Regions from separate parts of the Kitasatospora sp. NPDC029367 genome, predicted to be linked through region 4. Evidence: riboswitches for the same ligand, from Rfam matches in the RefSeq annotation. Region 4 holds a riboswitch; each other region holds the start of a gene.
The links. Region 4 has a riboswitch for cobalamin ahead of ACZ4W5_RS18250 (CoA-acylating methylmalonate-semialdehyde dehydrogenase). Riboswitches for the same ligand answer to the same signal wherever they lie in the genome.

Region 1 (6,963 bases), on a different contig from region 4:
TCGTACCAGAAGAAGATGGTCCGCAGGAGGATGCCCGGGGCGCCGGCGCCGAAGCCCAGGACCATGGCCTGGCCGACCGCGACATCCGTCGGGTCGATGCCTTGGGACCAGGTGACCTTGGCGTCCAGGCCGGGGATCGTACGTCCCGGGGCGTACGACCGGAACGTGCCGTGGGCGTCGGCGATGAGGGTGCCGTTGCGGCGCAGCTCCGCCCGGCGCAGGCCCCTGGGCCGCAGCTCGTAGGTGCGGTCGCCCACCACAGCCGTCCGCGTGCGGTTGCGGGCCCGGCTGGTCGGGATGTTGTGCCCGCCCATGTTCATCGCGCCGTGGTCGCGGTCGGGCACCACCGTGACGGCCGGTATCCCCGCCCCCTGGACGCGCGCGACGACGGACGGCCAGCGGTCGTGACTGATCTGTATCGGCCCGAACGGGCCGTCGATCACTCGCTGTTGGAGCTTGGGCATGCCTGTGCTACTCCCCCTGAACACCTGAACACCGGATATCACACAGCGGAGCCGCCATGACGGCGGCTCCGCTGTGGGCTGGATGACCTTGTCTTAGAAGTCGTCGTCGAACGAGACGGAGCCCTCGACCGCGACCTGGTACGCCGACACCCGGCGCTCGAAGAAGTTGGTCAGCTCCTGGACGTTCTGGAGCTCCATGAACCCGAACGGGTTGGTCGACCCGTACCGGATCGGCATCCCGAGCCGCGCCAGGCGCTGGTCGGCCACGGCCTCCAGGTACTGGCGCATGGAGTCGGTGTTCATGCCGGCCAGACCGTCACCGCACAGGTCCTGGGCGAACTGGAGCTCGGCCGCGACGGCCTCCTCCAGCATCTCGGTGACCTGCTTGGCCATCTCCTCGTCGAAGAGGTCGGGCTCCTCCTCGCGCACGGTGTCCACGACGGACATCGCGAAGTCCATGTGCATGGACTCGTCGCGGAACACCCAGTTGGTGCCGGTGGCCAGACCGTGCAGCAGGCCACGGCTCCGGAACCAGTACACGTACGCGAACGCGCCGTAGAAGAACAGACCCTCGACGCAGGCCGCGAAGCAGATCAGGTTGAGCAGGAACGCCCGCCGGTCCTCCTTGGTCTGCAGCGAGTCGATGTGGTCGACGGCGTTCATGTACTTGAAGCAGAACTGGGCCTTCTGGTGGATGGAGGGGATGTTCTCCACCGCCGCGAAGGCCGCGTTGCGGTCCTCCGGGTCCGGAAGGTAGGTGTCCAGCAGCGTCAGGTAGAACTGGACGTGCACGGCCTCTTCGAACAGCTGCCGCGAGAGGTACAGCCGCGCCTCGGGCGAGTTGATGTGCTTGTAGAGGCTCAGCACCACGTTGTTGGCGACGATCGAGTCACCGGTCGCGAAGAACGCCACCAGGCGGCCGATCAGGTGGCGCTCGCCCTCGCTGAGCTTCGCCAGGTCGGCGACGTCGGAGTGCAGGTCCACCTCCTCGACGGTCCAGGTGTTCTTGATCGCGTCGCGGTACCGGTCGTAGAACGACGGGTAGCGCATCGGGCGCAGGGTCAGCTCGAAGCCGGGGTCGAGCAGCATCTTGCGGTCGTCGGCAGTCATTACTGGCAGGCCTCGCAGGACTCGGGGTTCTCCAGGGAGCAGGCCAGCGCGGCCTCTTCCTCGGGGGTGAGGGTCGGGGTGTTGACCGGCACGGGCGCGGCGGCACGGGCGGTGCCGGAGGCGGCCTGGGCGATCCGGGTCGCGGGGCGCGAGCGCAGGTAGTAGGTGGTCTTGAGACCGACCTTCCACGCGTAGGCGTACATCGAGCTGAGCTTGCCGATGGTCGGCGCCGCCATGAACAGGTTCAGCGACTGGCTCTGGTCCAGGTACGGCATGCGGGCCGCGGCCAGGTCGATCAGGGCGCGCTGCGGCAGCTCCCAGGCGGTGCGGTACAGCGACCGGACCTGCTCCGGCAGCCAACCCAGCTCCTGGACCGAGCCGTTGGCGTCGCGCAGGGCGTCGCGGGTCTGCTGGTCCCAGACGCCGAGCTCCTTGAGCTCGCGCACCAGGTACGGGTTGACCTGGAGGAACTCGCCCGAGAGGGTCTCGCGCTTGAACAGGTTGGACACCTGCGGCTCGATGCACTCGTAGACGCCGGCGATGGAGGCGATGGTCGCGGTCGGGGCGATCGCGAGCAGCAGCGAGTTGCGCAGGCCGGTCTCGGCGATGCGGGCGCGCAGCGCCGTCCAGCGGTCGGTCCACTCCGGGGCGGCGCTCGGGAAGTGGTCGATGTGCAGCTCGCCGCGGGCGGCGCGGGTCTCGCCGTAGGCCTCGTGGCGGCCGAGCTGCTCGGCCAGGTCGGCGGAGCGCTCGTACGCGGTGAGCATGATGCGCTCGGCGATCAGCGTGGACAGGCGGGCGGCCTCGGCGGAGTCGAAGTCGATCCGCAGCTTGAAGAAGACGTCCTGGAGGCCCATCACGCCGAGGCCGACCGGGCGCCAGCGGGAGTTGGACGTACCGGCCTCGGTGGTCGGGTAGAAGTTGATGTCCACCACGCGGTCGAGGAAGGTGACGGCGGTGCGGACGGTGGCGTCGAGGCGCTCCCAGTCCATGGCGCCGAGCAGGTCGTCGGCCGTGGCGCCGGGGGCCACGTGCGCGCCGAGGTTGACCGAGCCGAGGTTGCAGACGGCGGTCTCGGAGTCGTCCGTGACCTCCAGGATCTCGGTGCACAGGTTGGAGGAGTGCACCGTGCGGCCGGGCAGCGCGGTCTGGTTGGCGGCGCGGTTGGAGGCGTCCTTGAAGGTCATCCAGCCGTTGCCGGTCTGCGCGAGGGTGCGCATCATGCGGGCGTAGAGGGTCTGCGCCGGGATGGTGCGGACGGCCTTGCCGGCCAGCTCGGCCTTGCGGTACGCCTCGTCGAACTCGGCGCCCCACAGGTCGACCAGCTCGGGGACGTCGGCGGGGGAGAACAGCGACCAGTCGGCGTTGGCGTTCACGCGGCGCATGAACTCGTCCGGGATCCAGTGGGCCAGATTGAGGTTGTGGGTGCGGCGCGCCTCCTCACCGGTGTTGTCGCGGAGCTCCAGGAACTCCTCGATGTCGGCGTGCCAGGTCTCCAGGTACACGCAGGCCGCGCCCTTGCGGCGGCCGCCCTGGTTGACGGCGGCGACCGAGGAGTCGAGGGTGCGCAGGAACGGGACGATGCCGTTGGACTTGCCGTTGGTGCCGCGGATCAGGCTGCCGCGCGAGCGGATGCGCGAGTAGGACAGGCCGATGCCGCCGGCGTGCTTGGAGAGCCGGGCGATCTGCGCGTAGCGGTTGTAGATCGAGTCCAGGTTGTCCAGCGGCGAGTCCAGCAGGTAGCAGCTGGACATCTGCGGGTGCCGGGTGCCGGAGTTGAAGAGCGTCGGCGAGGAGGTGAGGTACTCCAGACGGCTCATCAGGCCGTACAGCTCGGACACCTCGCGCACCGACTGCTCGGAGTCGCCGACCGCCAGGCCGCAGGCGACGCGGAGCAGGAAGTGCTGCGGGGTCTCGATCACCTTGCGGGTGATCGGGTGGCGCAGCAGGTAGCGGGACTGGACGGTGCGCAGGCCGAAGTACTCGAAGCGGTCGTCGCCCTTGGTGTCGACGAGCGCGTTCAGGGCGTCGGCGTGCTTGGCGACGAAGGCCGCGGTGGTGTCGCCGATCAGGCCCTCGGCGTGGCCGACGGCGATCGAGGCGGAGAAGGAGGTCGAGCCCTGGCTGTTCGCCTCGTCGACGATCTCCAGGGCGAGCAGGCGGGCGGCCAGCTTCGAGTACTGGGGGTCCTCGGCGATCATCGACGCGGCGGCGTCCACGGCCAGCCCGCGCAGCTCGGCGAAGTCCGAGCCGGCGTGGCGGCCGCGCAGCGCGGCGGCGGCGACATGGCCGGGGTCGACCTCGGTGAGGTCGGCGCTGCGGTCGGTGAGCAGCCGCAGGAGAGCACCGCCGGGGTCGGAGACCGTCGGGTCGGTGAAGGCGGTACCGGAGCCCTGGGCGGGCAGGGTGACTGAGGCAGCGGTGGTCAAGGCGCTCTCTCCTGGCGGCGATCGTGCGGCGGTGATCGGGGTCACCCGGGCCGATCTGGGCAGGGGAGCACGGCGCGGACGCAAAGGCGCCGCGCGAGGTGTCTCCCCGGCCCGCCCGCGAGGCCCGGAGGGGTGGTGCTGGGTGCCGGCGCGGCCTCTGCGGGAGGGCCGTGGCGCACGCTGTTCGGCAGGTACTCGGACTCGCGGTACGGCTGCTGGAGCCGCCCGCACACCGCTGCGGGGCAGTCCCGGATTCCCACCGGGTTCCCCTGCATCGACAGCAGAAGCGAGCATACATGTAGTGGTGTCTCCTCGATGCGACACCACATGTAGTGCGGCGTGGTGTGTTGTCGCGATGACGGGTTGTGCCCGGGCCGGTGGCGGTTCGTGGTCGTCCGAGGCCCGGAAGCACGCTCCGGACGTGTCGCGGCCGCCCGCCGGACGCCTCGGATCCGGGTGTCGGACACCCGGGGCCGGCGCGCCGGGCGTCCGGGTTTCGATACGGAACGGTCACCGGGCCGAGGGGCGGTGAGGGTCATGCCCTACGATCTGGGCGCATGAGCGACGGAACTGGTGTACCTGGGCACGGGCCGCAGGGGACGCCTCCCGCCGGGTCGGGGGGCGCACAGAATCAGCAGCCGGTGGGGCCGGGTCCGGTGCCGCCGCCGGGCGGTGGTTTCGGCCCGCCGCCGGCCTCGTACGGACCGGTGGCGCCGGCCGCGCAGCCGTTCTCCCAGCCCGTCCCGCCGGTGCCCCAGCCGGTTCAGCCGCCGGCTCCGCAGCCGCAGTGGCAGCAGCCTCCGCAGCAGCCGGGCCCTCCGCAGCAGCCGGTCGCGCCTCAGCAGCCGGTCCCGCCGCAGCGCGTCGAGCCGGACTGGGCGGCGCTGGCGGACCGCAACGAGGCCGAGGCCAGGCGCAAGCGCCGGGTGAAGATCATCGGCAGCGCGGTGGCCGTCGTCCTGGTGGGCGGTCTGGTCGCGGGTGGAGTGCTGCTGTTCGGCAAGAAGGACGACCCGGCCAAGCCCGGCGGCGGTGCGGTCGCGACCGCACCCGCCTCGGGCAAGCCGACCCCCGGCCCGTCGAACGGCGGCGCGACCCCGGGCGGGCAGCCGGAGGACCCGTCGAAGCCGATCTGGGAGGCCGCCACCGACCCGGCGCCGCAGGATGCGGGGGCCCTGTTCTCCGCGCTGCAGGTGACGGTCAACGGCGTGTCCTGGAACCGGACCGTGGTCTCGCTGGACCAGCCCTGCTGGGACGGCAACTCCACCACCGGCGGGCTCGGCAAGGTCCTCGGGGACCAGGGCTGCCAGAAGGTGCTCCGGGCGACGTACGTCTCCGGCGACAGCGCGGTGACCGTCGGCGTCGCGGTCTTCGACCACAAGATCCAGGCCGAGACGGCGATCAAGAACTACACCGGGCAGCTCAAGGGCCTGCCCGCGCCGGGCGCCCCGGCGTTCTGTGCCAACCCCGGCTGCACCGGCACGCACAGCAGCCTGGGCCGGTACGCCTACTTCACCGTCGAGGGCTCGGCGAAGGGCGGCAACGCCCCTGACGCCACCGCGACGGCGGCGGCTTCCGGGTTCGCCGAGCACGTGAAGGCCCAGTTGCTCCAGCGGGCCAAGGCGGCAGGCTCGGCCACGCCGGGTTCGCAGGGCACGCCGACGGCCGCCGCGACCGGCTGACCCGCTGTGACACCCCGGTCCCGGCGGACCTGTTCGCCGGGACCGGGGGAGTGTGGCAGGCTCTCGTCGGAGTCATTCGTACGCGTGTTCCGGTTGCGTCCGTGGGGGTCGGCGCCGGCGAGAAACCGGAGGAGCGGTCGTGGCCCTGCCCAGAGCCCTGCGCGGTAAGCCGGCCGTCCTGGCCGCGGCCGGTGTCGTGGTCGCCGCCGGCAGTCTCGTGCTGCTGGACCGCGACGACCGGACCGAGGTCGGACTGCCCATTCGGGTGCCGGTGTCGGTCGGCGCCCCCGGCCGCACCCTGCCGCCGGACGTGGGCCGGGACCTGCTGGCCCGGGATCCGCAGGCCTCGCCGAACGCCCGCGCCGTCCAGCAGTTCCTCGCGGACCTGGAGGCCCAGGCCCGCACCGGGCACAGCGGCGGCACGGTGATCGGCCAGCACGTCGAGGCGCACAACGAGCGCAACAACCCCGAGTACGGCGACTACCGGGGCACCAAGCAGGTCGGTTACTACTACAAGAAGGCCGCCGACATCACCGGCCGGCTGCCCGGCTTCATGGAGACCGACCTCGGCCCCGGCTACGGCCAGAACGCCTGGGGCGTCGGCAACCCGCGCTCCTACTCGGCCGGCCGCTGGCCCACCTGCCGCGCCGGCTGGCAGTACACCGACGACGCCGTCGACCTGATGACCGCCGTCTGGTCCGGCCACCCGCGCGCCGACGACGGCACCTACGACGGCTCCGGTGTCCAGCAGAACTGCGACGGCAGCACCACCGCACTGCCGGACAACGGCGGGGCCCCGGCCGGAATCGTCGGCATGTCCTTCCACGAGCCCTATCCCGGGTCCGGCGTCAAGTCCTTCGACCGGGTGCTCTGTTCGAACTCCCCGGCGGCCAAGGACCCGGGCTGGTTCGGCCGGGTCGTGGACGCCGGGGGCGACACCCCCGAGTACCGCGCACTGATCACCGACCTGTCCTACCTGGCCGACCACCTGGAGTACCTGGCCGCCCACGACGTGCCGGTGCTGCTGCGCCCCTACCACGAGATGAACGTCCAGGACTGTGCCAGCCGGTTCTGGTGGGCGGGCCAGAAGCCGGCCGACTACCAGGCGCTGTGGCGGATCACCTACAAGTACCTGGTGGAGACCAGGGGCCTGCACAACCTGCTGTTCGTCTGGACGCCGGTGTCCTGGGACGGCGCCCCGGGCGTGGACCCGTGGGACTACTACCCGGGCTCCCAGTACGTCGACGTGGTGGGGGTGGACGACTACAGCGGCAGCCC
Region 2 (6,963 bases), on a different contig from region 4:
GGAGGCCGGGGCGCCCTCGTCGCCGCGGTAGGTGACCACCAGCGCCGGCAGCCCCAGACGGTGCAGGGCCGGCAGCACCGAAAGGGTCTGCCCGCGGTCCGCCTCCGGGCCGTGGACCAGGATCACCCAGGTGCCGCGCTTGCCGCCGAGCAGCCAGACCGGCAGCGGGCCCAGCTCGCCCTCGGCCACGGTGTCGGTGAAGGCCAGGCCGAGCGCCGAGGTCGGATCGCCCAGGTACACGCGCGGAGTGAAACGGACCTCCGTGCCGGGCGTCAGCGTGCCCCGGTCCGCCCGGACCAGGCGCCGGGTGACGCCCTGCGCGTCACTGTGCAGGACCTCCTCCACCACGGCATGCCCGCCGTCCGCCCACTCCACCGCCCAGCGGCCGGGCCGCAGGCTCTCCGGGCGCCGGCTGAACGTCACCCGCCCCGCCGCCAGGCTCTGCACCAGCACCGGCCCCGAACCCTGGCCGCCGGCGGTTGGGCCCGCACCCGGACGGACCATCCGCTCGGAAGCCCGACGGCCGACGACCAGGACGGCGGCCCCGGCGGCGGCTCCGGTGGCGGCCGCCACGACGGCTGCGGTTCTCCAACGCATATCGATCCCCGCTCTGTTCACGGACCTGGACGGTGTTCGAGGACCAGTCCACAAGGGGCCTGGCGGGGCGGCCACTGGGCTGGGCCGTCTGGGGGCCGGGGGCCGCTGCGCGGGGCTTTGGTTGGGGGGTGGGCTCTCGGGAGGGTGGGTTGGTCCGGGGGCGGTTCCGGGGGTGGGCGCTCCGGGGGCTGGATGATTTTCAGACCGCCGACCCTCATCGAGGGGTGCTGGGCGCCGTTGGCGGTCTGAAAATCACCCGTCACGCCCCCTTCCGCACCCACCCCCTCCACCGCCCCCTCCCGCAGCGCGTCCCTCTCGCCTGGGTCGGGTGGGGGGAGGGGGGTGGTGGGGGTGGGTGGGTGAGTGCGGGTAGGTGGGTGGGGGTGGGGGTGGGGGGTGGCGTGTGTGTGGGGGGGTTGGTGTTTGTGGGGTGGTGTGGTCAGACGGGGATGGTGGGGTGGTGGGTGCTGAGGAGGTGCCAGAAGCGGGGGGTGAGGGGTGGGGTGGGGGTGGTGGGGTGGGTGGTGGTGCCCCAGTGGGAGGGGATGTGGTGTTCCTGGTGGAGGACGGGGAGGACGGCGGCGAGGTCGGGTTCGGGGACGGGGACGAGGTGGGCGATCGGGCGGAGGTGGGGTTGCCAGCGGCCGGCCACGCATTGGCGGAGCAGGGTGTCGAGGGCCTCGCGGCGGCCGGTGGCTTCGATCAGTTCGGTGAGGCGCAGACCGAGGACCTGGGCGAGGGCGTGGGTCTGGTCGGGGTCGCCGTCCCAGTGGCCGGTCAGTTCGGCCTGGCGGTAGGTGGGGAGGGGGATGCCGACCCGTTCGGCGACGGTCTCCGGGGGGAGTTCCCGGGCGAGGCGGTGGTCGCGCAGGGTGACCGGGGGGCCGGGCATCAGGGCGGCGGCCGGGCACCAGAGGGCGCGGGCGAGGGCGATGAACTCGGTCTCGCCGGGGCGCAGCACGCCGTCCTCCCAGGCGAGGACGTGGCCGGGGAGCAGTCGGACGCCGTGTGCGGCCATGCCCTCGGCGACCTGCTCGGGGGTCAGCCCTAGGCCGGTTCGGTGGGCCCGGGCGGCCTCCGGTGAGAACGGCACCGGGGTGGGGGCGGCGGCGGGGGGCTTTCTGCGGCGCATGGCCGAACCGTAGGCGTGGCTCGCGGCGCGGCCCCAGCCGCCGAACGCACGAAGCGGGGGCGCCGGGCCCGTCGTGGGGCTGGGCGATCGCACAGGGCGGGGGCGGGCGTGTCGTGTGACCAACCCCTCCGTGACCTCGGTTGACTCCCGGTTCGGGCGCGTGATGGGATCCTGGGGCCAAACGGAGGCATGGAGAGGAAGCCGGTGCGAGTCCGGCGCGGTCCCGCCACTGTCACCGGGGAGCACGCTCGGAAAGTGCCACGGCGGCCCGTCAGGGGCCGCTGGAAGGCCCGGGGGTGCGTCGGACCCGGAAGCCAGGAGACTCTCGCCCCCGGTACGTCGATCCAGGGCGCGGACCCTGAGTGAGGACACCCACGCGATGCAGGCTGCCCCGCCCGGTTGGATTCCCAGCCTTTCGTTGTTGTGCGCCCGCTGACCCGGGCCGCCGCCTTCGGCCTGGGCGCGCTCGCGGGCTACGCCGCCGACGCCCGGTACGCCGACCCGCGCCGCGGGCACCCCGTCGCCCTGTTCGGCACGGCCGCGGGGCGGCTGGAGCGGCGGCTGTGGCGCGACGGCCGGGCGGCCGGTGCCGGGTACACCGCGGTGTGCGTGGGTGCGGTGGCGGCCGGCGCGCTCGCTCTGGACCGTACGGTCGGGCGCCGTCCGCTGGGCCGGGCCGCGTTAGCGGCGGGGGCGACCTGGACGGTGCTCGGTGGCACCTCGCTGACCCGGGAGGCCCGCACCATCGGACGCTCGCTGGCCGTCGGCGATCTGACGGCGGCCCGGGAGCGGCTGCCGCACCTGTGCGGGCGGGATCCGAGTGCGCTGGACGGGCAGCAGATCGCCCGGGCGGTGGTCGAGTCGGTGGCGGAGAACACGGCGGATGCCGTGGTGAACGCGCTGGTCTGGGGCGCTTTGGCCGGTACGCCGGGGCTGTTGGCCTTCCGTGCGGTGAACACCCTGGACGCCATGGTGGGCCATCGCTCGCCCCGCTACGCCCGCTTCGGTTGGGCCTCGGCCCGGCTGGACGACGTGGCGGGCTGGCCGGGTGCCCGGCTGACGGCCCTGCTGACGGTGGCCGCCGCGCCCGAGCCCCGGACCGCCTGGCGGGTCTGGCGCCGGGACGGTTCCGCGCACCCGAGCCCGAACGCGGGCCAGGCCGAGTCGGCCTTCGCGGGGGCGGTCGGGGTCCGGCTGGGCGGGACGTTGCAGTACGGGGAGCGGGTGGAGCACCGGCCGGTCCTGGGTGCGGAGTTGCGGCCGGTGACGGTGGACGACATCGAGCGGGCCTGCACGCTGTCCCGGCGGGTGGGCGCGCTGGCGCTGGGTACGACGGTCGCGGGGCACGTCCTGCTGCGGATGCTGATGAGGAAGAAGGGTGGGGCATGAGCGAGCGCAGCGAGTTCATCATCGGAGGGTGCGCGTTGTGCGGGGCGGGCGAATGAGCGAGCGCAGCGAGTTCATCATCGGAAGGTGCGCGTTGTGCGAAGCGCCTGCCGAGCGTAGCGAGGCGGGCGCATGAGCAACGCACTGTTGGTCGCGGGGACGACCTCGGACGCGGGCAAGAGCGTGGTGACGGCCGGGATCTGCCGTTGGCTGGCCCGGCAGGGTGTGCGGGTGGCCCCGTTCAAGGCGCAGAACATGTCGCTGAACTCCTTCGTCACCGCCGACGGCGCCGAGATCGGCCGTGCCCAGGCGATGCAGGCGCAGGCCGCCCGGGTGGAGCCGGAGGCGGCGATGAACCCGGTGCTGCTCAAGCCGGGCGCGGACGGCCGCAGCCAGGTAGTGCTGCTCGGCAGGCCGGTGGCCGAGGTGGGCGCGCTGGACTACCGGGAGCGCAAGCCCGTCCTGCTGGAACGGGCGCTGGAGTGTCTGGCCGATCTGCGCGCCCGCTACGACGTGGTGGTGTGCGAGGGCGCCGGCTCCCCCGCCGAGATCAACCTGCGGGACCGGGACATCGCCAACATGGGGCTGGCCACGGCCGCCGCGCTGCCGGTGGTGGTGGTCGGGGACATCGACCGGGGCGGGGTGTTCGCGGCGATGTACGGGACGCTGGCGCTGCTGTCGGCGGAGGACCAGCGGCACGTGGCCGGCTGGTTCGTCAACAAGTTCCGCGGCGACGCCCGGCTGCTGGCGCCCGGGCTGGAGATGCTGCACGAGCTGACCGGCCGTCCGGTGCTGGGCACGCTGCCGATGCTGCCGGGCCTGTGGCTGGACGCCGAGGACTCGCTGGACCTGTCCACCGTGGTGGACCGGGTGGACGGGCGCGGGCCGCTGGGGGCGGACGTGCTGCGGGTCGCCGTGGTGCGCTTCCCGCGGCTGTCGAACTTCACCGACCTGGACGCGCTGGCCCAGGAGCCGGGCGTGCTGGTGCGCTGGGCGACCCGGCCGGAGGAGCTGGCCGACGCCGACCTGGTGGTGCTGCCCGGCACCCGGGCGACGGTGGCGGACCTCGCCTGGCTGCGCGAGCGCGGCCTGGAGCCGGCGCTCAGGGCGCGGGCGGCGGCCGGGCGGCCGGTGCTCGGGGTGTGCGGCGGCTACCAGATGCTGGCGCACTCGATCGAGGACGAGGTGGAGTCGAAGGCGGGTCTCGTCGAGGGGCTCGGGCTGCTGCCGACCCGAGTGCGCTTCGGTGTCGAGAAGGTGCTGGCGCGGCCGGTCGGCGAGGCGTACGGGCAGCGGGTCGAGGGGTACGAGATCCACCACGGGGTGGTGGACGTCGAGGGGGGTGTGCCCTTCCTGGACGGCTGTCGGGTCGGCTCGGTCTGGGGCACCACCTGGCACGGCGCGCTGGAGAACGACGGCTTCCGCCGTGAACTCCTGCGCGAGGTCGCCGACTTGGCGGGGCGGGCGTTCGTGCCGGCACCGGACACCTCGTTCGCCGAGGCGCGCGAGGCCCGGCTGGACCGGCTGGGCGACCTGATCGAGGAGCACGCGGACACCGACGCGCTGTGGAAGCTGATCGAGGGCGGGGTGCCGGCGGCCGGATCGCTGCCGTTCCTCCTGCCCGGAGCACCTGGGAGTGACGCATGAGTGAGGTCCGCTATCCGTTCACCGCGATCGTCGGGATGGCCGACCTGCGGCTCGGGCTGCTGCTGAACGCGGTCTCCCCGGCCGTGGGCGGCGTGCTGGTGCGCGGCGAGAAGGGCACCGCGAAGTCGACCATGGTGCGCGCGCTGGCCGGGCTGCTGCCCGCCATCGCCGTCGTGGACGGCTGCCGGTTCGCCTGCGACCCGGCCGGGCCGGACCCGCAGTGCCCGGACGGGCCGCACGCCGCCGTCGGGAGTCACGAACGGCCGTCCCAGCTGGTCGAGTTGCCGGTCGGTGTGGCCGAGGACCGGATCGTCGGCTCGCTCGACCTGGAGCGCGCGCTGGCCGAGGGCGTCAAGGCGTACGAGCCCGGACTGCTCGCCAAGGCGCACCGCGGGGTGCTGTACATCGACGAGGTGAACCTGCTCCAGGACCACGTGGTGGACCTGCTGCTGGACGCCGCCGCGATGGGCCGCTCCTACGTCGAGCGCGAGGGCGTGTCGGTGCGGCACGCGGCGCGGTTCCTGCTGGTCGGCACCATGAACCCGGAGGAGGGCGAGCTGCGGCCGCAGCTGCTCGACCGCTTCGGCCTGACCGTCGAGATCGCCGCCACCCGGGAGCCGGCCGAGCGCGCCGAGGTGGTCCGGCGCCGGCTCGCCTACGACGCCGATCCGGCCGGTTTCGCGGCGCGGTTCGCGGCGGAGGAGCGGGAGCTCGCCGAACACATCACCGCGGCACGGGAGTTGCTCCCGAAGGTCGAGCTGACGGATGTGGCGCTGCGTCAGATCACTGCGGTGTGCGCCGCGTTCGAGGTGGACGGGCTGCGCGCGGACATCGTGATGGCCCGCACCGCGGTCGCGCTGGCCGCCTGGGCCGGGCGGACGGAGGTGCTGGAGGAGGACGTCCGCAAGGCCGCCCAGCTGGCCCTGCCGCACCGGCGCCGGCGCAACCCCTTCGACGCCCCCGGGCTGGACGAGGAGCAGCTGGACCGCACCCTGGAGGAGCACGCCCAGCCGGAGGAGCCGGAGCCGGAGGACGACGGGCCGGAGGGTGACGGGGACGGCCCGGACGGCGGCGGTGACGGTGGCCCGGGGGGCGGCGGTCCCGACGGTGGCGGTGCGCCCGAGCCGGCCGACGGCGGCGCTCCGGAGGCGTTCGCTCCCGAGGACGCCGAGGCGCCCGAGCCGCAGCCCGTACCGGCCCAACACCCCTCCCCCGCACGGGAGTCGGCCCCGGTCGCGGCCGGGGACCCGTACCGGACGCGGCTGTTCACCGTGCAGGGCACCGGCCACGGCGCCCAGGGCCGCCGCTCCCCCGCCGAGACCACCGGCGGGCACACCGTCCGGGCCCGCCGCCCGCAGGGCACGCTGAGCCGGCTGCACCTGACCGCGACCCTCCAGGCCGCCGCGCCGCACCAGGTGGCGCGCGGGCGGGCCGGCCGGGCGCTGGTGCTGCACAAGGACGACTTCCGCGAACAGGTGCGCCAGGGACGGGAGTCCAACCTGGTGCTGTTCGTGGTGGACGCCTCCGGGTCGATGGCCGCCCGGCAGCGGATGACCGCCGTCAAGGGCGCGGTGCTGTCGCTGCTGATGGACGCCTACCAGCGCCGGGACAAGATCGGCATGATCACCTTCCGCGGCGCGGACGCCGAACTGGCGCTGCCGCCCACTTCCTCGGTGGAGGTCGGCGCCGCCCGGCTGGAGACGCTACCCACCGGCGGGCGCACCCCGCTGGCGGCCGGCCTGCTGCGCGCCCACGAGGTGCTGCGGGTCGAGCGGCTGCGCGACCCGAACCGGCGCCCGCTGCTGGTCGTGGTGACCGACGGCCGGGCCACCGGCGGGCGGGACGCGCTCGCCCGCTCCCAGCGGGCGGCCACCCTGTTCGCCGCCCAGGGCACCGCGAGCGTGGTGCTGGACTGCGAGTCCGGGCCGGTCCGGCTGGGCCTGGCCCGCACCCTGGCCGGGCTGCTCGGCGGCAGCGCCGTCAGTCTGGACGAGCTGCGCGCGGAGGGCGTGGCCTCGCTCGTCCGCGCGAACCGTTCGACCACTTCGATCCGAAAGGCGGCCTGAGCCGACATGCCCAAGGGTGTCCCCGAGAGCGTTCCCGACGACGGTCTGACTACCCGTCAGCGCCGTACCCAGCCGATCACCGCCGTGCACACCGGCCCCGGGAAGGGCAAGTCCACGGCCGCCTTCGGCATGGCG
Region 3 (6,963 bases), on a different contig from region 4:
ATCCGACTGTACTTCGGAGTGCATTGTGCTGTCCTCGATCCCCCACGCCTCGATCCCCTGCGCCTCGGCCCCCCGGGCCTCGACCCCGCACGCCGTGAGCCCCGGGGCGCTCCGGTGACCGCCCTGCTCGCCCTCGCCGCCAGCCTGCTCACCGGCCTCGGCGACTTCGGCGGCGGCATCCTCACCCGCCGACTGCCCGCACTCGCCGTCGTGGTCGTCTCCCAGGCCACGGCCGCCGCCGTGCTGCTGCTCGCGGTGCTGGCCACCGGCGGCTGGGCCGACGCCTCCCCGGCCCTCTGGTACGCCGTCGCCGCCGGGGTGATCGGCCCGTTCGCGATGCTCGCCTTCTACCGGGCGCTCGCCCTCGGCCCGATGGGCGTGGTCTCCCCGCTGGCCACCGTGGGCGTCGCCGTCCCGGTCGGCCTCGGGCTCGCGCTCGGCGAGCGCCCCGGCCCGGCGCAGCTGGCCGGGATCGCGGTGGCGGTGGCCGGCGTGGTGCTGGCCGGCGGGCCCGAACGCGGCGGACCGGCCGCCGCCCGTACCGCCCTGCTGCTCACCCTGGCCGCCGCCTTCGGGTTCGGCGCCAACATGTCCCTGCTCGCCCAGGCCTCGGCCGGCGGCGGGCTGCTGCTGGTGCTGTGCGTCCAGCGGCTGGTCAACATCGCGGTCGGCGGCGCCGCGCTGCTGTACTCGCTGCGTGGCGTGTACTCGCTGCGTGGCGCCGCCGACGGCGGACTGCTGCCCGGGCTGCGCTCCCGGCTGCCGCTGCTCACCGCCGTGGGGCTGCTCGACGTGGCCGGCAACGCCGCCTACGCGTCGGCCTCGCACGGCGGCTCGGCGGCGGTGGCCGCCGTGCTGGCCTCGCTCTACCCGGTGGTCACCGCGCTGCTGGCGCGCGGGGTGTTGAAGGAGCGGCTGCGCCCGGTCCAGGTGGTCGGCGCCGGGCTCGCCGTGGCGGGCACGCTGCTGCTCGCGGCGGCGTGACCCCGACCGCTACTGCTGCTGCTGCGCGGGCGTCCAGCGCTTCTCGACACCCGCCAGCTTCCAGTACCCGATGGCGATCGCCCACACCACCACGAACAGCCCGGCGATCGCGTAGCCGACGTTGTCCAGCGAGATGTCCGCGATGAACCCGGTCACCGGGTCGGTCAGGTCGAGCTTCTCGTGCAGCACGCCGACCAGCTCGATGGTGCCGATGATGAAGGCCACCGCGATCGACAGCCCGGTGATGGTCAGGTTGTAGTACACCTTGCGCACCGGGTTGGAGAAGGCCCACTGGTACGCGAAGTTCATGAACGTCCCGTCCAGGGTGTCGAACAGGCTCATCCCGGCCGCGAACAGCAGCGGCAGGCAGACGATCGCGTACCAGGGCAGCCCGGCCGCCGCGCCCGAACCGGCCATCACCATCAGGGTGACCTCGGTCGCGGTGTCGAAGCCCAGGCCCAGCACCATGCCGACCGGGAACATCTGCCCGGGCCGGGTGATCGAGCGGGTCGCCCGGTTCAGGATCCGGGCCATGAAGCCGCGCGAGTCGAGGTGCGCCTCCAGCTCCGACTCGTCGAACTGCCCGGCCCGCATCGAGCGGAACACCTTGAGGATGCCGAGCAGCGCCGCCAGGTTGAGCGCGCCGATCAGGTAGAGGAAGGCGCCGGAGGCCGTGGTGCCGACCACCCCGAGCCACTTGTGGGTGGCCGAGTCGTCGTCCATCAGGGTGTTCGCCAGCTGGGCGCCGCCCGCCACCAGGGCGGCCATGATGACCACCATCGAGGAGTGCCCGAGGGCGAACCAGAACCCGACCGAGACCGGCCGCTTGCCGTCCGCCATCAGCTTGCGGGTGGTGTTGTCGATCACCGCGATGTGGTCGGCGTCGAAGGCGTGCCGCATGCCGAGGGTGTAGGCGGTGATGCCCAGGCCCACCCCGAAGACCTGGGTGCCGACGGCGTAGTTGTGCGGCGCGACCAGGAAGATGAGGGTCCCGAAGGCCACCACGTGCATGGCCAGGATCACCCCCATCAGCCCGGCGGTACGGACGGTGTCCTCGCGCTTCCACCGGAAGGTGGGCAGTACGGAGGGGGCGGGGTCCGCCTCGGCGGGCGCGGCGGTTTCGGGCAGGGTCATCTTCGGATCACGCTCCAGCACCTCGTGGAATGACTTCGTGAGATGCCGTGGCCGGTCTCCTGGCTTACGGGGCTCCCGGACCCGCCTTCCCAGGCGCACGAAGCGCCCAGTGGCATGTGGGTCCGGACTTCTCTCCCCCGATCACAGTGGCGAGGGCCGCTCCGGAGCAGGACCTGTCGAAGGTCCGTCACCGGTATTCCCGAGCACCACGGCGGGGAACACCGTAGGGGCAGGACCGCACCCTCGCAAGGTTGCGCACCTGTGCAGGTGTCCAGGATCACAGGTCGTGAGCTGCCAGAATGTCCGCATGCATCTCGTACCGGCCGACCGCGCGGGCCACCGCACCATCGACGGACACCGGGTCTGCGAAGCCATCGCCGCCATCGGTGACACCGAGCACGTCCGGTCCTGGGCCGAGCGGTTCTCCCTGCTCGCCGACCCCGGACGGCTCGCCCTGCTGCTCGCCCTCCACCGGGCCGGCCCGCTCGCCGTCAGCGACCTGGCGGTCGCCACCGGCATGCGCGACCCGGCCGTCTCCCAGGCCCTGCGGCTGCTCCGCACCGCGGGAGTGGTCACCGGAGACAAGGACGGACGCGTGGTGCGCTACCGGCTCGTGGACGACGCCATGCGCCCCCTGCTCGACGAGTGCGCCGCCGCCGACCACGAGGAGCCCGCCGCGGCGGCGGGCTGACCGACACTCGGCAAACCACGCCGGGGGCGCGGGGGGATGAGTACGATCTTCGTGTGCTGATTCGCCTCCGGCCTCGGCCTTGGCCCGACGACTCACGCTGGGATTCCCGACCGGTCACGGCGCGCGTCCTCGCCGTCGCCCGCACGCTCACCTCGGCCACCCGGGTTCTCGACGTGCTCATGCTGCTGCGTGGTCAGGACGGCATCAGGTTCTACATCACCGTCAACCCCGGCTCGGAGTTCGCCACCGGACTCGACGACTACCTCCGCACCCTGCCCGGCAACATCACCGTGATGCCCTGGAAGGAGGCCGTCCGCTACGAGTTCGACCTTGCTGTCGCCTGCGCCGTCCACGCCTCCATGCACCGGCTGCACGCGCCGCTCGTCGTCCTCCCGCACGGCGCCGGGTACAACCGGCTGGTCACCGAGTCCACCGGCGACCCGGTCAGCGCCGCCGGCCTGTCCCGGCGGGAACTCACCTACCGGCGGCGGGTGTTCCCCAGCGTCGTCGGCCTCACCCACTCCGAACAGTTCGGCCGGCTGGCGGACTGGTGTCCCGAGGCCCTCCCCCGCGCCCGGGAGGTCGGCGACCTCTGTCACGACCGGATGCAGCACAGCGCGGACTCCCGGGACCGCTACCGCGCCGCGCTCGGCGCCGTCGACGGACGGCGCCTGGTCGTGGTCAACTCCACCTGGAGCGAACACTCGTTATTCGCCCACGCCCTCGACCTCCCGTCGTCTCTCATCGCCCAGCTCCCGGCCGACGAGTACACCGTGGCGGTGATCCTGCACCCCAACATCTGGGCCAAGCACGACCCGGAGGCGATCCTCGCCGCCGCCACCCGCTCCGGCCTGCGGCTCATCCCGCCGCACCAGGGCTGGCAGGCCACCGTCGTCGCCGCCGACTGCCTGATCGGCGACCACGGCTCGGTCTCCTTCTACGGTGCGGCCCTGCGGCACCCGACCCTGCTCGTCACCACCGGCGCCGCCGAACTGGACCCGCGGTCCCCCACCTACGCCTTCGGCCAGGCCGCGCCCGCGCTCGATCCGCACAGCGACCTGCTGGCCCAGATCGAACAGGCCATGGCGAAGCACGATCCGGCCTCACTGCAGTCGATCACCGACCGCTCGCTCGGCCGACGCGGTCGTTCCGGCGAGCTCCTGGCCACCCTGCTGCACGACTTCCTGCCGGCCGTCGACCGGCCGGCCAAGGCCCCGGACCTGCCGCCCTACCCGGCACCCGTCCCGCTACCCGCCGAGTCGCCGACGGCCTACGACGTCGAGGGCGAATGCCGGGGCAGCGAGGTCAGCCTCCGCCGGTTCCCGATCGTCGTCCCCGAGCGCCACCGCCCCCGAGGCTTCCACGTCGCGAGTACCGAGGAACCCGTCCGAGAACTGAAGTTCACGGCGGAGGTCCTGGCCCGCACCACGATCCGGGCCGAACGGCCCGCCGAACACTGGCTCGCCGAGGCCTCGGCCGACTGGCCGAGCGCCGCCGTGCTGGTGGCCGCCCTCGGTGAGGCCCGCCACCTGGTCCGCTTGCCCGACGGCCTGCTCCTGGAGGCACAGGCCGAGGAAGCCTGGGGCACCACCGAGCCGCTCCTGGACCCGCTTCTGCTGGGCTCCGCGCTCGTCCTGTGGCTCGCCGACGGCGGCGAGCCGGCCCTGCTGCCCGACCACGGCCTCACCATCCGCACCGGCACCCACCTGACCCGGGTGGCCTTCACGGCACGACCGGCCTAGACGCGCCTAGGCCTCCGACTCTCCCAGCCAAGCCCGGCTGCGTGCCGCGAGCGTGGCATCCCCGAGCTCCTCCGCGAGCGAGAGCAGCAGTCGGTGCGCCTCCCGCTCCTTGGCGAGCTGGCCGAGCTGCGCCGCACGTCGCACGCACTCCTCCGCGCACCGGACGGCCGCCTCCAGGTCCCCCAGGTCTCGGTACGCACGGGCCCGCACCAGCGGCAGCCGCATCAGCATCGGCTCGTCCTCGGTGCGCTCGGCGGTCACCGCCGCCTCGTCCAGCACACCGATCGCCTCACCCGCCCGCCCGGCCGCGATCAGGGCCTGGGCGATGTTGTAGTCCTGCACGACCTCGCCGTGCGGATCGCCCTCGTTGGCCTCCCTGGCCAGGGCGAACCGCTCCACCGCACGCTCCGGACGCCCGTCGGCCAGGCAGAGCAGACCGTCGGTCTCGTACAGCACGCCGCTCAGCCGCGGCTCGTCGACGAGCGGCAGGATCTCCGACGCCATCGCCACCTGCTCGACGGCCAGCGGGTACTCCTTCAACTCGTAATGAGCCCGCGCGAGTTGGTTGCGCATACGGATCACCGCGTCCGGGCGGTTGTCCCACTGCGCCGACTCCACGCCGAGCCGGTGGGTCTCGATCCAGTCGCCGTAGTTCTTGTCGCTGTGGTACAGGGCCCAGAGCGACTCGCACAGCCGCCACACCTCGCCGTGCCAACCCTGCTCCGCCGCCGCCCGAACGACCTCCCGCAGATCGGCCCGCTCGGCCCGCAGCCACCCGAGTGCGCTCTTCTTGTCGGTGAACCCGGGCAGCCCCGCACCGCTGCGCTCCTGGAGCCGGAGACGGTCCCCGAGCACCAGGGTGTCCGCCAACGCGGCCCGGCCACGGAAGTACCCGACGGTCCGGGCCAGCAGGTCGAGGCGCTCGGGCAGTTCGCGGGCGCACCCACGCGCGTGCAGCCGGACCAGGTCGTGAGCGCGGAAGCGCCGCCCCGGGCCGTCGTCGACGACATCGTCCAGCAGGTGCGCGGAACGCAGCTCACGCAGGCCTTCCGACGCCCGGTCGATCCCGGCCGCCTCGGCCAACTCCGCCGAAACGAAAGGCCCCGGGTTGACGCCCACCAGGTGGTAGAGCGCCTTGGCGTGCGGGGACAGCCGCCGGACAACCGGGTCGAGCATCCTGTCGATCCCGCCCTCCTCGTTGTCCAGCGACACCAACCGGTGCGCCGGATCCGAGAGTTCGGCCAGGGCCTGATCGATCTCCAGCTCGCCGTCCAGCAGTTGGTAGCCCATCGCGTTCAGGGCCAGCGGCAGGCCGTCGCAGAATCCGACCAGCTCGGCGACCTCCTGGTCGGTGCCCCGGCCCGGGCCGAGCCAGCAGCGCACCAGTTCCACGCCGGCCGCCGGACTGAGCGGATCGAGCTGGAGCACCTCGGCGCCGTCCAGTCTCAGCCCCGGCAGCCGTCGGCGGCCCGCGACGACCACCAGGCCGCCGGCCGGCAGCAGCCCCCTGACCTCGGCCGCGTGCTCGACGTTGTCCAGGAACACGAGCACCCGGCGCTCGGCCGTGATCGTCCGGAACCGCGCCGCCCGCTCCGGCAGGGTGCCGGGGACGTCCGCCACCCCGAACTCCCGGAGGAACCCGGCCAGCACCTCGCTGAGGTCGACCCCGCCGAGATGGCGGTACGCCGCGAGATCGGCGTAGAGGTCCCCACCGGGGAAGAGGCCGCCGTGCCGCGACACGAAATGGGCGATCAGCTCCGTCTTCCCGACCCCGCCGAGCCCGGTGAACGCCACGATCCGGGGCCTGCGCTCCTCGACCCGGCCGACCGCCGCCACGAGGGTGGCGAGCTCTCGCTCCCGGTTGACGAAGAAGTCCCGGGACGGCCGGACCTGATGCGGCGTCCGGAGGCTGTCGTGCAGCTGGACCGTGACGTTCCCGCCCTGGATCACATTGCCGTGCACCACCGCGCCCGACAAGCTGTTGGACACCTCGTAGCCGTCCACCCGTCCGCTCCCTCCGACCAGCCCGGGCCCAGCCTACGGCGTCGGGCGGCCCGTGACGCCTGAATCCTCCTCAGGCCGCCTGGCAGGTCGGGCACCAGAACAGGTTGCGCGCCGCGTGCGCCTCCGTCCGCACCTCCGTGCCGCAGACCAGGCAGGGCATCGCGGCGCGGCGGTAGACGTACACCTCGCCGCCATGGTCGTCGACGCGCGGCGGGCGGCCCATCGCCTCGGGGGTGTGCTCGGGGCGCACGGTGTCGATCCGGCCGGCGGCGACACCCTGGTGCATCAGGGCGACCAGATCGGCCCAGATCGCGTCCCACTCGCGGCGGGTGAGGTCGCGACCGGCCCGGTGCGGGGCGATCCGGTGGCGGAACAGCACCTCGGCGCGGTAGACGTTGCCGACCCCGG
Region 4 (6,963 bases):
TGGTCGATTCTCCTGATCAACGGGGACACGGCCGCGATCAGGGGCACCGGCGTCTACAAGGAGCTCGGCACCTTCGCCAACCTCTGGACGGTGACCTTCGACGACCAGGGCAGCTGCGCGATGTTCCGGATGTGGAACAACCAGGTCTGACGCGGCGCGGACAGCGAGCGGCACGGAGAGCGAGCGGCACGGCCGGTGGCAGCAGGTGAGCGGACTCAGGGCTCGATGACGAGGCGTTCGATGAGGTCGTCGCGGAGGGTGAACCGGTAGCGCAGATCGACGGTGCCGCCGGGGAAGTCGCCTTCGAGATGGTGGGTGGCGATGTAGTGGGTCGCGTCGGTCTGCTCGGCGCCCGTGAGCTGGATGGTGTAGCTGAACTGGGTGGCGGATCGACCGAGCCACCCCTCGATCTCCTCGGTGCCCTGGTAGGTGTTGCCGTCGTCCACGTATGTCTTCGCCGCAGGTCCCGCGGCGAGCGACGCGATGCGCAGCCGCTACGCAACACGGCAGGCCCTCCCCGCGGAAGAGGCGTGAGGCTGCTCGGACCGGAGACCGCCCGGTGGCCCCCCGGCCGGTCCGGGCACCGCCGGTCAGAAGATGGACCAGCCGGTGTGGGTGGTGAGGGCGTCGAGCGCGGTGATGCCCGCGATCGAGTTGCCGTGGGTGTCGAGGGCCGGCCCCCAGGTGCAGAGCGTTCCGCGCCCCGGGATGACGGCCAGTATGCCGCCGCCGATCCCGCTCTTGGCGGGCAGGCCGACGCGGTGCGCGAACTCGCCCGCGGCGTCGTAGGTGCCGCCGATCAGCATGACGGCGTTGATGCGCTTGGCCTCGCTGCGGGTGAGCAGCCGGGTGCCGTCGGCCCGGAGGCCGTGCCGGGCCAGGAACCCTGCGGCGAGGGCGAGGTCGCGGCAGCTCATGGTGAGGGCGCACTGCCAGAAGTAGTGGTCGAGGACGTCCGGGACGGGGTTGTCGAGGCGGCCGTGGTCGGCCAGCAGGTGGGCGAGCGCGGCGTTGCGGTGTCCGTGCTGGCTCTCGCTCCAGGCGACCTGGGCGTCGAAGTCGATGCGGGGATTGCCGCTCTCGGTGCGGAGGAACTCGCGCAGGGTGCCCCGGGAGTCCCCGGTGAGGGTGAGCAGCCGGTCGGTGGTCACCAGCGCGCCGGCGTTGACGAACGGGTTGCGCGGGATCGCGTTCTCCCGCTCAAGCTGGGCAAGGGAGTTGAAGGGTGACCCGGAGGGTTCCTTCCCCACCCGGGTCCAGAGCGAGTCGCCGTCGCCGGCCAGGACCAGGGCGAGGGTGAACACCTTGGAGATGGACTGGATGGAGAACGGGACCTGCCAGTCCCCGGTACCGCGCGGCGGTTTGCGGGTGTGGGTGTCCGCGATCGCGAGGCCGAACCGGTGGGGGTCGACGGCGGCGAGGGCCGGGATGTACTGGGCGACGGTTCCCTCGGCCAGGACGGGGCGAACCGCTTCGTTGATGCGTGCGAACAGGTCCTCGTAGTCCATGCCGGCCCCCCTCCGCGGGCGGGACGCCGTTGTCCGGCCCGGCATCAGCATGCGCCGGGGCGCTCGCGGGGGGAAGGGCGCCCGGAGCGGCGCGGAGGGGTTCCGACCCGCGAACCGGAATCCCGGCGCCTTCTTGCGTCGAGCCGGATGCGCTGTCAGAACTCCCCGCGCAGACTGATGTGCGTGTTCGCCGTCGGGGGCAGCCTGCCAGGGTGAATCGGAAGCGGAGCTCCGAACAGGACGGCGCGCCGGACGCCTGTCACGGGGAGCTCGGAAGTCGGCAAAGGCCGGAGATGCCGGATTCGTTGGGGGGCGGTCGCATGGACGGCGCTGGACCTGTCCCGGACAAGGCCGGACTACCGGGCGGAGTGCTGATACCGCATCCGCGTGAGCCTGCTGCGCCGCCGCCTGCGGAGCCGGGCGTCGACTTCTGCGGCGACGCCCTGCTCCTGCTGACCGGGCCCTTCTTCCCCGGGCCGGTCTCGCTCGCGGACTCTCCGGGCTTCGCCGTTCCGGCGGACGGCCGACTCGATCCGCAGGGGCGCCTCACGCTGGTGCACCGGTCCCTGGACCAGTTCCTGCGCGGCTCGCTCACCTTCGGCAATCCGCCGGTCGACCTGCTCACCCACTTCGCCGGGTCGGAGGAGTTCGACGCGCGGCTGACGGCGATCGTGCGGGAGACGACGGCGCTACCGGTGGAGCTGCACGTCACCGGCATCCTGTTCCCGGACGGCTACGGGTCGGTGGCCGTGCACATGCGCGTCGTCGAGGGGTGGACCGGGAGGCAGCGGGAGCAGCTCATCGACGGCTTCGGGCCGAAGGGCCGCGACGACCTGACCACGCGCATCAGGGACGAGCTGCTGCCGGCCCTCACCGCGATGTCCGACCGGTGCCGACAGGGGCCGCCGTGTCCCACGGTCCTGCCGTACTTCAACCTCACCTACGCGGGCTGGACCACCCACCCGGCACCCGGCCGGGCGACCCTCTCCGATGCGCTGCGGCACCTGATCTACCCCCGCTCCGCCGCACCGATCCCCTCCGAGTCGACGTGGCCGCAGGAGTTCTTCTACCCCGGATACGCCTTCTTCCTGCTGGCCTCCCGGGACGGCCCCGGCGAGACGCTCGACCAACTCGAACACCTTCTCGGTCAGTTGAACGTGCACTACGCCCGACTCGAACGCTCCGCCAGTGCCGCGGAACGGATCGTCCGCGAAATGGCACTGAACGAGGACCCCGAACTGCTCATCTCGCTGGAACGACGGCTGCGCGCCGACTACCAGGCGCTGGTGCGGCCCACGTTCAGCTACGACTTCCACGTGCTCAAGCTGCGCGACAGTGTCCTGGAGGCGTGGGAGACCGAGAAGGTGCGCGAGCGCACCGACACCCTGCTCGACATGGCGCGGCGCGCGGTGGAACGCAAACTGGAGCACGACCAGCTGCGCCGGGTGACGAAGGTCAACCTCGCAGTGACGATCGTGGCTATCCTGAGCTTCGTCCAGTGCGTCGACTCGGCCCTCAACCTGTGGTCGAGGTTCTTCGAGTAAGAGGGGTGGGGATCGTGCCGGTGGACGTGCAGATCTGCGTCGCGGACGGGCTGATCTACGACAGTCTCGACTACGCCGACCGGATCGAGCAGCGGCTGACCCGAGCCGGCCTGAGCTGCGGCCGCCTGGACCTGGTGACCGAGGCGGCCGAGCTGACCGCGCGACGGCAACAGCCGGCCTTGGCGTACGTGTTCACCGGAGGCCAGACGTCTGTGCACTCCGACGCCGCGTGGATGCGCGCGACCATCAAGCTGATGGGGGAACTCGTCGCCGACGCGAACGGGCGTGACGGCGACACCGGCCCCGCGGTGGTCGGCGTGTGCCTGGGCTCGCAGCTGATCGCCGAGGCGTTGCGTCCGGGCTCGATCATCGACACCTCGGGCATCGAGGTCGGCCTGACCGAGGTGAACCGGGTCGGCGACCGCCGGGGCGTCGGCGTCGTGCCGTCGTTCCACTACCAGGCGATCAGTCCGCAGATCGAGGAAGTGGACGGCGTGCGGATCGAGTACCGCAACGAGCACACCTCCGTCCAGGCGCTGAGCTACGGCGAGCGGGTCTTCGGATGCCAGTTCCACCCCGAGCTGACCCCGGACGACGTGCGCCGGCTGATCGACTTCAACGAGGACGTCATCAGCCGCTGGCACGGCGACCCGGCCGCGGCGCATCGCTCGGTCGAGCGGTACCAGGACGACCTGCCCGAGGACCTCTTCGAGCGCCTGGTGATCGACCGCATCACGCGCTGACGCCGTCGGGGTCCGCTGCACCGCGATCCCGATGCGCGGCGATCCCGGAGGCATTCGGATGAATGTCCGTAGGGGGGCCGGTGCGGTGCCGCGGGCAGAAGCCTGGAACGACCTATCCAGGGGCGTATGCCTATCCGAACGGGCCGATCTGCCCTGCTGCGCACCGTGACGACCATCTCTGCCTGCCTGGCAGCCTCCCTGCCCGGGATCGCCGCGCCCGCGGCGGCCGTACCGGTCCCCAGGGAACCGGCCGCCGCGTCGCAGTCCTGGGAAGCGACCGCGGCCAAGCTGGACCGGGTGATCCGGCAGACGGCCGCCGACGCCGGTGTCCCCGGCGTGATCGTGGGCGTCTGGAAGCCCGGACAGCCGCGCTACGTACGGGCTTTCGGCGTCGCGGACACGAGCGACTGCGCCCCGATGCGAACCGACCTGAACATGCGGATCGGCAGCGAGACCAAGACCTTCACCGTCACCGCGCTGCTCCAGCTCGTCGACCGCGGCGAGGTCGGCCTGGACGACCCGATCTCCGCATACGTCGACGGGGTGCCCGACGGAGAGCACATCACGCTGCGTCAGCTCGCGGACATGCGCAGCGGCCTGTTCGCCTACAGCAAGGACCCGGGCTTCCAGCACCTGCTGACGACCGAGCCGCATCGCCAGTGGTCGCCGAACGAGCTGCTCGACATCGCTTTCGAGCATCCCAACCAGTTCCCGCCCGGCACGCAGTTCGACTACTCCAACACCAACACCGTGCTGCTCGGCCTGGTCGTCGAGAAGGTCACCCACCGCCCCTTGCGGGACGCGATCCGGGACCTGATCACGCGGCCGAGCGGCCTGGACCGCACCTTCCTGCCGGTGGCGGCGGAGTTCCCGCTGCCGCACGCCCACGGCTACACCGACATGACGCCGGACGGCACGGTGGCGGATGCCACGGACTTCAACCCGAGCTGGGGCTGGGCAGCCGGCGCGATGATCTCGGACCTCGACGACATGCGCTCCTGGGCGGAGAACGTCGCGACCGGCGGCCTGCTGTCCCCGAAGACCCAGGCGGAGCGCCTCGACGCGCACCCCACCGGCGCGCCGGGTGACGCCTACGGACTGGGCATCGACATCAACCACGGGTGGATCGGCCACGCGGGCTCCCTGCCCGGCTACCAGAGTCTGACGGTCTACCTGCCCGCCCAGAAGGCGACGATGGTGATCCTGCTCAACACGGACATCCCCTCGAACGGCGAGAACCCCAGCACCCTGCTCGGCCGGGCCATCACCCGGGTGGTCAGCCCCGACAACGTCTACGGCGACGCCTCCGACCAGGCCTGACGCACGACCCGGGGGGGGGACGCGGGGGAGGTCACGACAGCAGGGCGCGCCGCGGGCCTCGGACCCCGGACCTCTGGACTTACTAGGACGTCCGACTATATGGTCGATGCCAGGTCCGCGGTGTCAGGGAAGCCGGTGTGAGTCCGGCACGGTCCCGCCACTGTGACCGGGGAGTTCGTCCTCGTGGATGACGGCCACTGGCAGCCAGCCGGGAAGGCCTGGGGGCGGGCGTGGATCCGGGAGTCAGGATACCGGCCGCGGGTGGTCCGTGTTTTCCACGAGGATGGAGACGACACGCATGACTCCGGGCTGCCTTTCCCGTTCCGCTGCCCCTTGCCCTGCCGTGCTGACCGTCGGGGCACACCTGCTCCCCCGACGCTGACGTCAACCGCCGGACCGCCGTAGGCGCGCACGACCGTGCGCCCGGACGGTGGCGGTGGTCTCTCCATTCCTCCTCTCCCCATCCACGATGAGAGAAGGAACCGATGGTCCGTGAACTGACCCATTTCGTCGGCGGCAAGCGCGTCGCCGGGACGTCCGGCCGGTTCGGCGACGTGTACGACCCCAACACCGGCCGGGTGCAGGCCCGGGTGCCGCTGGCCGACCGGGCCGAGGTCGAGGCGGTGATCGCCGACGCCGCGCAGGCCCAGCCCGAGTGGGCCGCCTGGAACCCGCAGCGGCGGGCGCGGGTGCTGCTGCGCTTCCTGCACCTGGTCGAGCAGGAGAAGGAGGACCTGGCCCGGCTGCTCTCCGCCGAGCACGGCAAGACCGTGGCCGACGCCCACGGCGACATCCAGCGCGGCCTGGAGGTGGTGGAGTTCGCCGCCGGGATCCCGCACCTGTTGAAGGGCGAGTTCAGCGACAACGCCGGCACCGGCATCGACGTCTACTCGATGCGCCAGCCACTCGGCGTGGTCGCGGGCATCACGCCGTTCAACTTCCCGGCGATGATCCCGCTCTGGAAGGCCGCGCCCGCGCTGGCCTGCGGCAACGCCTTCGTCCTCAAGCCCTCCGAGCGCGACCCTTCGGTGCCGCTGCGCCTGGCCGAGCTCTTCCTCGAAGCGGGGCTTCCCCCGGGCGTGCTCAACGTCGTCAACGGCGACAAGGAGGCCGTGGACACGCTGCTGGAGGACCCCCGGGTCGAGGCGCTCGGCTTCGTCGGTTCGACCCCGATCGCCCAGTACGTCTACGCGACCGCGGCGGCGCACGGCAAGCGCGCACAGTGCTTCGGCGGCGCGAAGAACCACATGATCGTGATGCCGGATGCCGATCTCGACCAGGCCGCCGACGCCCTCGTCGGCGCCGGCTACGGCTCGGCCGGCGAACGCTGCATGGCGATCTCGGTCGCCGTCCCGGTCGGGGAGGAGACCGCGGACGCGCTGGTGGCGAAGCTGGTCGAGCGGATCGCCGCCTTGAAGGTCGGCCGCTCGGACGACCCGGCGGCCGACTTCGGTCCGCTGGTCGGCCGCGACGCCCTGGAGCGGGTCCGCGGCTACCTGGACCTCGGGGTCCGGGAGGGAGCCGAACTCGTCGTGGACGGACGGGACTTCCGCCTTCCCGGCCACGAGGACGGCTACTTCCTCGGCGCCTCGCTGTTCGACCGGGTCACCCCCGGCATGCGGATCTATCGGGAGGAGATCTTCGGCCCGGTCCTGACCGTGGTCCGCGCCGCTGACTACGAGGAGGCGCTGCGGCTGCCGAGCGAGCACGAGTTCGGCAACGGCGTGGCCATCTACACCCGGGACGGCGACACCGCCCGGGACTTCGCCCGCCGGGTGAACACCGGCATGGTCGGGGTCAACGTGCCGATCCCGGTGCCAATCGCCTACCACACCTTCGGCGGCTGGA

Region 1: linked by a shared signal. The riboswitch ahead of ACZ4W5_RS03385 (ribonucleoside-diphosphate reductase subunit alpha) and the one ahead of ACZ4W5_RS18250 (CoA-acylating methylmalonate-semialdehyde dehydrogenase) in region 4 are both predicted to bind cobalamin.
Region 2: linked by a shared signal. The riboswitch ahead of ACZ4W5_RS06130 (cobalamin biosynthesis protein) and the one ahead of ACZ4W5_RS18250 (CoA-acylating methylmalonate-semialdehyde dehydrogenase) in region 4 are both predicted to bind cobalamin.
Region 3: linked by a shared signal. The riboswitch ahead of nicT (Nickel transporter NicT) and the one ahead of ACZ4W5_RS18250 (CoA-acylating methylmalonate-semialdehyde dehydrogenase) in region 4 are both predicted to bind cobalamin.

What each region holds. Positions count from the first base shown of each region.
Region 1 is NZ_JBVHYH010000003.1:24,760-31,722, forward strand. It holds gene ACZ4W5_RS03375 (hypothetical protein) at 1-464, opposite strand, end outside; gene ACZ4W5_RS03380 (ribonucleotide-diphosphate reductase subunit beta) at 558-1,574, opposite strand; gene ACZ4W5_RS03385 (ribonucleoside-diphosphate reductase subunit alpha) at 1,574-3,979, opposite strand; cobalamin riboswitch at 4,173-4,313, opposite strand; gene ACZ4W5_RS03390 (hypothetical protein) at 4,753-5,685, shown strand; gene ACZ4W5_RS03395 (glycoside hydrolase family 26 protein) at 5,825-6,963, shown strand, end outside.
Region 2 is NZ_JBVHYH010000006.1:116,467-123,429, reverse strand. It holds gene ACZ4W5_RS06140 (alpha/beta hydrolase family protein) at 1-597, opposite strand, end outside; gene ACZ4W5_RS06135 (helix-turn-helix domain-containing protein) at 1,037-1,729, opposite strand; cobalamin riboswitch at 1,925-2,053, shown strand; gene ACZ4W5_RS06130 (cobalamin biosynthesis protein) at 2,153-3,118, shown strand; gene ACZ4W5_RS06125 (cobyric acid synthase) at 3,248-4,762, shown strand; gene ACZ4W5_RS06120 (putative cobaltochelatase) at 4,759-6,828, shown strand; gene cobO (cob(I)yrinic acid a,c-diamide adenosyltransferase) at 6,835-6,963, shown strand, end outside.
Region 3 is NZ_JBVHYH010000030.1:1,688-8,650, reverse strand. It holds gene ACZ4W5_RS18415 (EamA family transporter) at 115-984, shown strand; gene nicT (Nickel transporter NicT) at 994-2,118, opposite strand; cobalamin riboswitch at 2,151-2,344, opposite strand; gene ACZ4W5_RS18405 (ArsR/SmtB family transcription factor) at 2,426-2,809, shown strand; gene ACZ4W5_RS18400 (hypothetical protein) at 2,989-4,551, shown strand; gene ACZ4W5_RS18395 (regulator) at 4,558-6,555, opposite strand; gene ACZ4W5_RS18390 (Fpg/Nei family DNA glycosylase) at 6,626-6,963, opposite strand, start outside.
Region 4 is NZ_JBVHYH010000029.1:58,241-65,203, forward strand. It holds gene ACZ4W5_RS18220 (nuclear transport factor 2 family protein) at 1-150, shown strand, start outside; gene ACZ4W5_RS18225 (hypothetical protein) at 216-446, opposite strand; gene ACZ4W5_RS18230 (glutaminase) at 591-1,508, opposite strand; gene ACZ4W5_RS18235 (hypothetical protein) at 1,877-3,052, shown strand; gene ACZ4W5_RS18240 (type 1 glutamine amidotransferase) at 3,058-3,795, shown strand; gene ACZ4W5_RS18245 (serine hydrolase domain-containing protein) at 3,922-5,115, shown strand; cobalamin riboswitch at 5,210-5,389, shown strand; gene ACZ4W5_RS18250 (CoA-acylating methylmalonate-semialdehyde dehydrogenase) at 5,601-6,963, shown strand, end outside.